2 regions of the Kitasatospora sp. NPDC088264 genome follow, and region 2 is predicted to be linked to the other one. Evidence: riboswitches for the same ligand, from Rfam matches in the RefSeq annotation. Region 2 holds a riboswitch; the other holds the start of a gene.

Region 1 (4,406 bases), on a different contig from region 2:
GGGTCAGCTGTCGCCGTCCCGCTGGCCGAGGGTGACCTTGGTGTTGAACTGCTGGCCGTTGCGGGTGTACTCGACGTCGACGGTCTCGCCGGGCTTGTGCGTCCAGATCCGGCTGACCAGGGCGGGGCCGTTGTCGATCGGCACTCCGCCGAGCTTGGTGATGACGTCGCCCGGCTTGAGACCGGCCTTGTCGGCGGCGCCGCCGGGGGTGACGGCCGGCTGGCCCTGGATGTCGCGGGTCTGGATCTGCGCGCCGTCGCCCTTGTAGTCGTCGTTGCGCAGCACGTCGAGCTTGGCGTAGACCGGCTTGCCGGTCTTGATCAGGGTGTCGGCGACCCACTTGGCCTGGTTGATCGGGATGGCGAAGCCGAGGCCGATGCTGCCGGCCCGGCCGTTGGCGGAGGCGTTGGACTGGATCGCCGAGTTGATGCCGATCACCGAGCCGCTGGAGTCGAGCAGCGGGCCGCCGGAGTTGCCGGGGTTGATCGAGGCGTCGGTCTGCAGGGCGTTCATGTAGGAGGACTGGCCGCCGGTCTCGTCGCCGGAGGCGACCGGGCGGTCCTTGGCGCTGACGATGCCGCTGGTGACGGTGGACTCCAGGCCGTACGGCGCACCGATCGCGACGGTGGCGTCACCGACGTTGACCTTGTCGGAGTCGGCCAGCGGAAGCGGGGCCAGCTTGCTCTTCGGCGGGTTTTCGATCTTGACCACGGCGACGTCGTAGCCCTCGGCGTGGCCCAGCACGGACGCGTTGTAGGACGTGCCGTCGGCGAACTTGACGGTCAGTTTGCCGCCGTTGAGGGTCGGCGCGACCACGTGGTTGTTGGTGAGGATGTGGCCCTCGGTGTCGAAGACGAAGCCGGTGCCGGTGCCCGACTCGCCGTTGCCCTGCGCCTTGATGGTGACGACGCTGGGCAGCGCCTTCTGCGCGATGCCGGCGATCGAGCCGGGAGCGGGCTCGTTCTTCTGGGTGTTGCTGGCCTGGACGGTGGTGCTGCGGTGGTCGTCGGCGCTGCTGGTGCTGTCGTTGCGGTCCGCGACGGTCACGCCGAGCGCACCGCCGGCCACGCCGGCGATCAGCGCGACGGCGGCGATCAGGGCGACCAGGCCGCCGCGCTTCTTGCGCGGGCCGCCGGGGCCGCCGGGGTAGTCGGCCGGGTAGCCGAGCGGTCCGGCCGGGCCACCCGGGTAGCCCGCGCCGCCGCCGGCGTCGTGGGAGGCACCCCAGCCGCCGAGCGGCTGGCCGGCGCCGAACGGGTGGTGGCCGGGCGCGGGGTGCGCGGCGGGCGCGCCGGGGGCGGCCGGGGTGCCGTACGGGTCGTGCGGGCCGGCGGCGGGGACGCCGTGGGCCGGGGTGGCGTACGGGTTGGCACCCGGCGGCAGGGCCGGGCTCTCGGCGACGGGTGCGACGGGTGCGACGGGTGCGGCGGGTGCCGCCGGCGCGGCCGGGACCGGCGGGGCGGGCGGCAGGACCGGCGGCGGCGCGTCGATGTAGCCGGTGGCGGCGTCGACCGGGGCGGCCGGTGCGTCGACGACCGGCGCGGCCGGGGTCTGCGGGGGCGCCTCCGGCGCGGGGACCTTGGTGAAGGCCACGGTGGGCTGGTACCCGCCCTCGGCCGGAACACCATCGGCCGCAACGCCCTCCGTCGGCGCGGCCTCAGCCGGTGCGGCCTCGGCGGCCGGAGCGGCCCCGGGCTCGGGGACCCGGCCGAAGGCCAGTGTCGGCTGGTGCCCGCCCGAGGCGTGGCCGTCGGAAGCGGGAACAGCCGCCGCCTGGCCGCCCGAGGGCTGCTCCCCCTGCGGCCCGGTGGGCCCAACCTCGCGCTCGGTGCTCACGAACGACCTCCATAGCTGACAGAACCAAGGACCATAGTTTTTCGTACTGCCGATTCGTTTGCCGTAAGGACCCCTCTGAATAACTCATAAGAATCCTTAGCCGCAGCCGACAGCCGGGCCGCCGACCAGGCTGTCCTACGCCGACGACCGAGCGATGACCGAGCCGACGAGCAAGTCGACGGCCGAACCGAAGACCAGGCCGACGACCGGAGGCTCCCCCACCTCCGCCGGGCGTCCCGCGATGCGGGCCGCACACCCCGTGGCCTTGGCGTTCACCCCCGGGCCGGTTAGCCTGTCGCTCACAACTGACACGCGGGAGCTTGGACCATCCAGGCTGAGAGTGCGCTGGTCGACCGTACGCCACGGGATCGTGGGCGGACCGTCGAGGGGGCGCAGACCGCCGGAACCTGTCCGGGTAATGCCGGCGTAGGGAGTATCGGCCATGTCGCCTGCTTCGCCATCCTCTTCTTCGGACGCGCCCGCGTCCAAGGGTTTCCCCGAACCGTCCCCGACCGCTCACGGCGGTGACAGCGGTCACGCGGGCCCCACCGGCACGGCGACCGCCGTCCTGGAGCGCCCGGAGCGTGCCGAGGCGCCGCTCGTGCTGGACACCGAGCCGCCGCGCACGCTGCGCTTCCGGGACCACTTCGCGCTCTGGATGAACCTGGGCGTCAGCCTGATCGGCTTCTCCACCGCCGCGACCGTGCTCGGCGCCAAGGGCAGCGAGCTGTCGCTGGCCGCCGCGGTGACCGCGATCGTGGCCGGCACCGTGGTCGGCACCGCGATGCTCGGCGTGGCCGCGCTGATCGGGGCCCGTACCGGCGCGCCCGCGATGGCGAACCTGCGCGGGCTGTTCGGCACCCGGCTGTCGTATGTCCCGACGGTGCTGAACATCGTCCAGTGCGTCGGCTGGGGCGTGTTCGAGCTGCTGACGATCGCGGCGGGCGCGCAGACCGTCGCCCACACCGACGGCTACCGCTGGCTGTTCGTGCTCCTGGCGGGCGCGCTGACCACCGCGCTGACCATCTGGCCGCTGGGCTCGATCGCGGTGCTGCGCCGCTTCGTGGCCGGTGCGGTCGCCGTCGCGATGGTGTACTTCACCGTCCAGCTGGGCCGCCAGGGGGTGCCCGACCCGGGCGCCGGCAACTGGCACGGCTTCCTGGGCGCCACCGACGCGATGATCGCGGTGTCGATCTCCTTCGTCCCGCTGGCCGCCGACTACACCCGGCACTCGCGCACCGCACGCTCGGCGTTCTGGGGCAGCTTCTCCGGCTACACGATCGCCCAGGTCTGGTGCTACGTGCTCGGCCTGATGGCCCTGCTGCAGTCCGACGGCGACCCGAACAGGATCTTCGACTCCTTCCTCGGCGTCTGGGCCGGCTGGCTGTTCCTGCTGGTGCTGGTGCTGCGCGAGACGGACCAGTCCTTCGCCAACGTGTACTCGACCGCGATGTCGGTGCAGAACCTGCTGCCGAAGGTGGACCGCCGGGTGCTGACCGGCGGGATCGGCCTGCTGATCACCGTGCTGGCACTGCAGATCGACAAGTTCACCGACACCTACACCAACTTCCTCGGTCTGATCGGCTCGGTCTTCGTGCCGCTGCTGGCGGTGCTGGCGGTGGACTACTTCTTCGGCGCCGGCCGGTACGGCTGGAACCTCTCCGCCGACGCGCCCTCGCGCCGCCTGATGCTGCTGCCCTGGGTGCTGGGCTTCGCGGTCTACCAGTTCATCGCGCCGACCGCGGTGGCCGGCTGGTGGACGGACTTCTGGACCTCCGCCCAGGACGCCCTGCACTTCACCCCGCAGGAGTGGACGTCCGCCTCGCTGTTCGCCTTCCTGGTGCCCGCGCTGGTCACCTGGGCGCTCACCCCGCTGACCCGCAGGACGGCGCCGAGCTGACCGACCGACACCGAAGACGGCCCCGCAGATTGGGGCCGTCTTCGCCTGCGCGTCACTTCCGCCGCCTATCGTGGGGCCCGTGACCAGCACAGACCCGTCCTCGACGGCGGCGCGCACCACGCCGCCCGTCCAGGTGATCGCCCACCGCGGTTCCTCGCACGCCCTGCCCGAGCACACCCTGGCGGCGTACCGGCGCGCGCTCGACGAGGGCGCGGACGCGGTCGAGTGCGACGTCCGGCTGACCGCCGACGGCGAGCTGGTCTGCGTGCACGACCGCCGGATCGGCCGGGTCTCCAACGGCCAGGGCACCGTCTCGGCGATGACGCTGGCCGAGCTGGAGGCGTACGACTTCGGCGCCTGGAAGACCGGCCGCCCCAGCACCGACCCCGAGCTGCGCGGCGTGCTGCGGCTGGAGCGGCTGCTGGAGCTGGTGGTGGACTGCGGCCGCCCGGTGGACCTGGCGATCGAGACCAAGCACCCGGTGCGCTACCGCGGCCGGGTGGAGGCCGAACTGCTGCGGAAGCTCGAACGCTTCAAGATCGGCGCGAGCCGGGAGGGCGAGCGCCCCTCGGCCCGGATCATGAGCTTCTCCTCGGTGGGGCTGAACCGGGTGGCGGCCTCGGCGCCGGAGTACCGGCGGGTGTTCCTGTTCGAACGGACCCTGCCGCTG
Region 2 (4,406 bases):
CGGTGGACATCCCGCCGGTCGCGATGCGCTGCTCGACCCGGTACCGGCCGTCGAGCAGGGTACCGATCAGGGGGTCGTGCAGTGCCATGTCCACCCGGAGAGTCTAGGGCCGCAGGCGGCAGCCGGACCCGGAGGACATCGCCTCCGGGCCCGGCTGTGCCCGGTTTGTGACACGGCACACGCGGGCGGGTGCCGTGCGCCAGGGCGTCAGAACGCCGGGTGCTCGCGGGTGTCCAGCTCCGCCCGGCCGGCCATCGCCGAGGAGGCCTCGGCGTGGAACCGGCGCGGGATGCGGCCGGCCCGGTGGGCGAACCGGCCCGCCTCGGCGGCGTGCCGCATCGCCTCGGCCATCAGCACCGGGTCCTGCGCCCTGGTCACCGCGGAGGCGAGCATCACCGCCGCGCAGCCCAGCTCCATCGCCAGCGCGACGTCCGAGGCGGTGCCGGCGCCCGCGTCCAGGATCACCGGGACGCCCGCGTCCTCCACGATCAGCTGGAAGTTGTGCGGGTTGCGGATGCCCAGGCCGGAGCCGATCGGCGAGCCCAGCGGCATGATCGCCGCGCAGCCGACGTCCTCCAGCTTGCGTGCCAGCACCGGGTCGTCGTTGGTGTACGGCAGCACCGTGAAGCCGTCGTCGACCAGGGTCTCGGCGGCGTCCAGCAGCTCGATCGGGTCCGGCAGGAGGGTCCGCTCGTCGGCGATCACCTCCAGCTTCACCCAGTCGGTGCCGAGCGCCTCGCGGGCCAGCCGGGCGGTCAGCACGGCCTCCCCGGCGGTGAAGCAGCCCGCCGTGTTGGGCAGCACCCGGATGCCGTTGCGGGTCAGCACGTCCAGGACGGAGCCCTGGGTGCCGGCGTCGACCCGGCGCATCGCCACGGTGGTCAGCTCGGTGCCGGAGGCCAGCAGCGCCCGTTCCAGGATCTCCAGGCTGGGTGCGCCGCCGGTGCCCATGATCAGCCGGGAGCCGAAGGACTCCCCGGCGATGGTCAGCAGGTCGTCAGCCATGTCAGCCTCCCTGGACGGCGGTGAGGATCTCGATCCGGTCGCCCGCCGACAGTTCCGTGGCCGGCCACGAACTGCGCGGCACCACGGCCTCGTTGAGGGCGGCGGCGACGCCGCTGTGGGCGGCGCTGAGGGTGGCCACCACCTCCGCGAGGGTGGTCGTGGCGGACACCCGGCGGGGCTCGCCGTTGACGGTCAGCCCGATCTCGGCCGGTGTGGTCTGGGCCGGTGTGGTCTGGGGTGGTGCGATCTCGGTCATGCGGAGGCCTTCGTGGTGGAGCGGTCGGGGGAGAACCGGGTGGGCGTGAACGGCTTTGCAAGCTCGGGGAGTTCGCCGGTCGCCAGGTACTCGGCGAGCAGGTCGGCGGTCACCGGGGTGAGCAGCACGCCGTTGCGGTAGTGGCCGGTGGCGGCGACCAGCCCGGGCAGCGCGGTCGGGCCCAGCAGCGGGGCGTTGTCCGGCGAACCGGGACGCAGCCCGGCCGAGGTCTCCAGCAGCGGGAGTTCGGTGATGCCCGGCACCAACTCGTGGGCGTCGCGCAGCAGTTCGTACACCCCGCCGGCGGTGACCGTGGTGTCGTAGCCCTGCTCCTCGGTGGTCGCGCCGATCACCAGCTCGCCGTTCTCCCGGGGCACCAGGTACAGGTGCTGTCCGCGCACCACCGCGCGGACGTTGCGGGACAGGAACGGCCGGTACGCCTCGGGGATTCGCAGCCGCAGGATCTGCCCCTTCACCGGGCGGACGGCCGGCAGCACGCCCTCCGGCAGCCCGGGCAGCCGGTGGCTGTGCGGGCCGGCCGCGAGCACCACCTGGTCGGCCCTCGGTGTCTCGCCGGTGCCGAGCCGGGCGCCGACCGCGCGGCCGTCCTCGACCAGCAGCCCGACGGCCTCGGCCCGGTGGAGCACGACCCCGGCGAGCTCGCAGGCGGCCACCAGGGCGGTCAGCAGCCGGCGGGGATCCACCTGGTGGTCGTCCGCGACGTGCAGGCCGCCGCGCACGCCGGGGGCGAGCATCGGCTCCAGCCTGCGGGCCTCCCGGCCGGTCAGCCAGGCCGAGTCCAGGCCGAGCCGCTGGTGGAAGGCGTGCAGCTCGCGCAGTTCCTCGCGGTCGTCGGAGTCCAGCGCGACGGCGATCGTGCCGCACCGGCGGTACCCGGTGTCCAGGCCGCCGCTCGCCTCGGTGAGCTCGGCGGCGAAGTCCCCGTACCGCTGGTTGGAGGCCATGCCGAGGCGCAGCAGCGGCTCCTCGCCGTACTGCAGCTCGGTGACCGGGGCGAGCATCCCGGCCGCGACCCCGGCCGCCCCGCCGCCGGGGGAGGGGTCGACCACGACGATGTTCCCCAGCCCGCGCTGCGCGGCGCGCCAGGCGACGGCGAGGCCGATGATGCCCCCGCCGATCACCAACACGTCGGCGTGGGTTTCCTCGGGCAAGCGTGACAAGGCTGCTCTTCTCCCTTCGCCGGAATGACCCGGATCAGGTTCGGACGGTCGCGGGCCGTGCCAGCCCGCCTCTCAGCCCGGTACGCCGGGCTCCCGTGATGGTGCCCCCACCATAACGCCGGGGGCGGGCCCGGCCGAAGGCCCGTACGTGGGGTGGACGGGCCGGTGGCCCCGGCAGGGCGCTGAGTACAGTGACGGGCGTGGCAGAGCTGAACGGAACGGATCAGGTGGTCGTCGTCGGGGCCGGGCTGGCCGGGGCGCAGTGCGCCCTGAAGCTGCGGCAGGGCGGCTGGCGGGGGCGGATCACGCTGGTCGGGGAGGAGCCGCACGCGCCGTACGACCGGCCGCCGCTCTCCAAGGACGTGCTGCTCGGCAAGGCCGACGCCACCACCCTGGACATCGACTACCCGCACCTGGGCATCGAACTGCTCACCGGCCGCCGCGCGACCGGCCTCGCCCCCGGAGTGCTGCACACCGACGCCGGCGACCTCCCGTACGACGCCCTGGTGATCGCCACCGGCGCCACCCCGCGCGCCCTGCCCGGCGCCGAGCGCGCGCACCTGCTGCACACCCTGGACGACGCGCTGGCGCTGCGTGCCCTGCTGCGGCCCGGCCTGCGGCTGGTGCTGGTCGGCGCGGGCTGGATCGGCGCCGAGGTGTCCACCGCCGCCCGCGCGGCCGGCTGCGAGGTGACGGTGGTCGAGGCGGGCCCGGCGCCCGTCCCCGGCGCGCTGCCGGCCGAGGTCGGTTCGGCGATGGCCGCCTGGTACGCCGAGGCCGGTGTCGACCTGCGCTGCGGGGTCGGCGTGGCCGCCGTCGAGGAGGGCGCGGTGCTGCTGGCGGACGGCTCGCACCTGCCCGCCGACGAGGTCGTGGTCGGCGTCGGCGCCCGGCCCGCGACGGGCTGGCTGGCCGGTTCCGGCGTCGAGCTGGACGGCACCGGCGCCGTCCTGGTGGACGGGCGGCTGCGCACCGGCCTGCCCGGCGTCTTCGCGGCCGGGGACTGCGTCAGCTACCCGTCCGCCCGCTCCGGCGCCCGGCTGGCCGTCCAGCACTGGGACCACGCGTTGCAGTCCGGCGAGGCCGTGGCGGCCGCCGTCCTCGGCGCGGACGCGCCGCCGTACGACCCGGTGCCGTACTTCTGGTCGGAGCAGTTCGGGCGGATGGTCCAGTACGCCGGGCGGCACGCCGAGGGCGACGAACTGCTGTGGCGCGGCGGCCCGCAGGACGCCTCCTGGACGGCGCTCTGGCTGCGCGACGGGGTGCCGAGCGCGCTGCTGGCCGTCGACCGGCCGCGCGACCTCACCCAGGGCCGCCGGCTGATCGAGCGCGGCACCGCGCTGGACCGGGCCCGCGCGGCGGACCCCTCGGTGCCGCTGAAGTCGGCGGTCGCGGGGTAGCGGCTGGTGCGCGGGGGGCTGTGGAGGTGGCAGTCTGGTGGCGTGAGTGAGATTGAAAGCAAGATCGAAGCCCTGGTTTCCGAGTGGATGTACCTGCCCGACATCTCGGAGCAGTGGGGGGTGCGCGTCACCGAGGTGCGCGACCTGGTCCGCAGCGGCGGGCTGATCGCCGTCCGGCGGGGCCCCAACAAGTCGCTGCAGGTCCCTGCGGCGTTCATCGACGGCCAGGGACTGGTCAAGCACCTGTCCGGCACCCTGACCGTGCTGCGCGACTGCGGGTACAACGACGTGGAGATCCTGGAGTGGCTCTTCACCGAGGACCCGTCGCTGCCCGGCAGCCCGATCCAGGCGCTGCAGGAGAACCGCGGCACCGAGGTCAAGCGGCGCGCCCAGGCGATGCTGATCTGATGGCGGCGGACACACCGCGCCGGCGGCTGGCCGACGCCCGGCTGTACCTGTGCACCGACGCCCGCCGGGAGCAGGGCGACCTCGCCCAGTTCCTGGACGCGGCGCTGGCGGGCGGGGTGGACATCGTCCAGCTCCGGGACAAGGGCCTGGAGGCCA

What was found. Region 2 has a riboswitch for thiamine pyrophosphate ahead of thiO (glycine oxidase ThiO). Riboswitches for the same ligand answer to the same signal wherever they lie in the genome.
Region 1: it holds a riboswitch for thiamine pyrophosphate, as region 2 does, so the genes downstream of both, AB0O82_RS02590 (cytosine permease) here and thiO (glycine oxidase ThiO) in region 2, are expected to answer to the same signal.

What each region holds. Positions count from the first base shown of each region.
Region 1 covers NZ_JBFBIR010000002.1:140,427-144,832, forward strand. Annotated here, with positions in the region: gene AB0O82_RS02585 (trypsin-like peptidase domain-containing protein) at 4-1,836, opposite strand; TPP riboswitch at 2,139-2,286, shown strand; gene AB0O82_RS02590 (cytosine permease) at 2,279-3,736, shown strand; gene AB0O82_RS02595 (glycerophosphodiester phosphodiesterase family protein) at 3,816-4,406, shown strand, end outside.
Region 2 covers NZ_JBFBIR010000012.1:119,840-124,245, reverse strand. Annotated here, with positions in the region: gene pknB (Stk1 family PASTA domain-containing Ser/Thr kinase) at 1-88, opposite strand, end outside; gene AB0O82_RS12795 (thiazole synthase) at 208-1,005, opposite strand; gene thiS (sulfur carrier protein ThiS) at 1,007-1,261, opposite strand; gene thiO (glycine oxidase ThiO) at 1,258-2,433, opposite strand; TPP riboswitch at 2,437-2,549, opposite strand; gene AB0O82_RS12780 (FAD-dependent oxidoreductase) at 2,634-3,842, shown strand; gene AB0O82_RS12775 (Rv2175c family DNA-binding protein) at 3,885-4,250, shown strand; gene thiE (thiamine phosphate synthase) at 4,250-4,406, shown strand, end outside.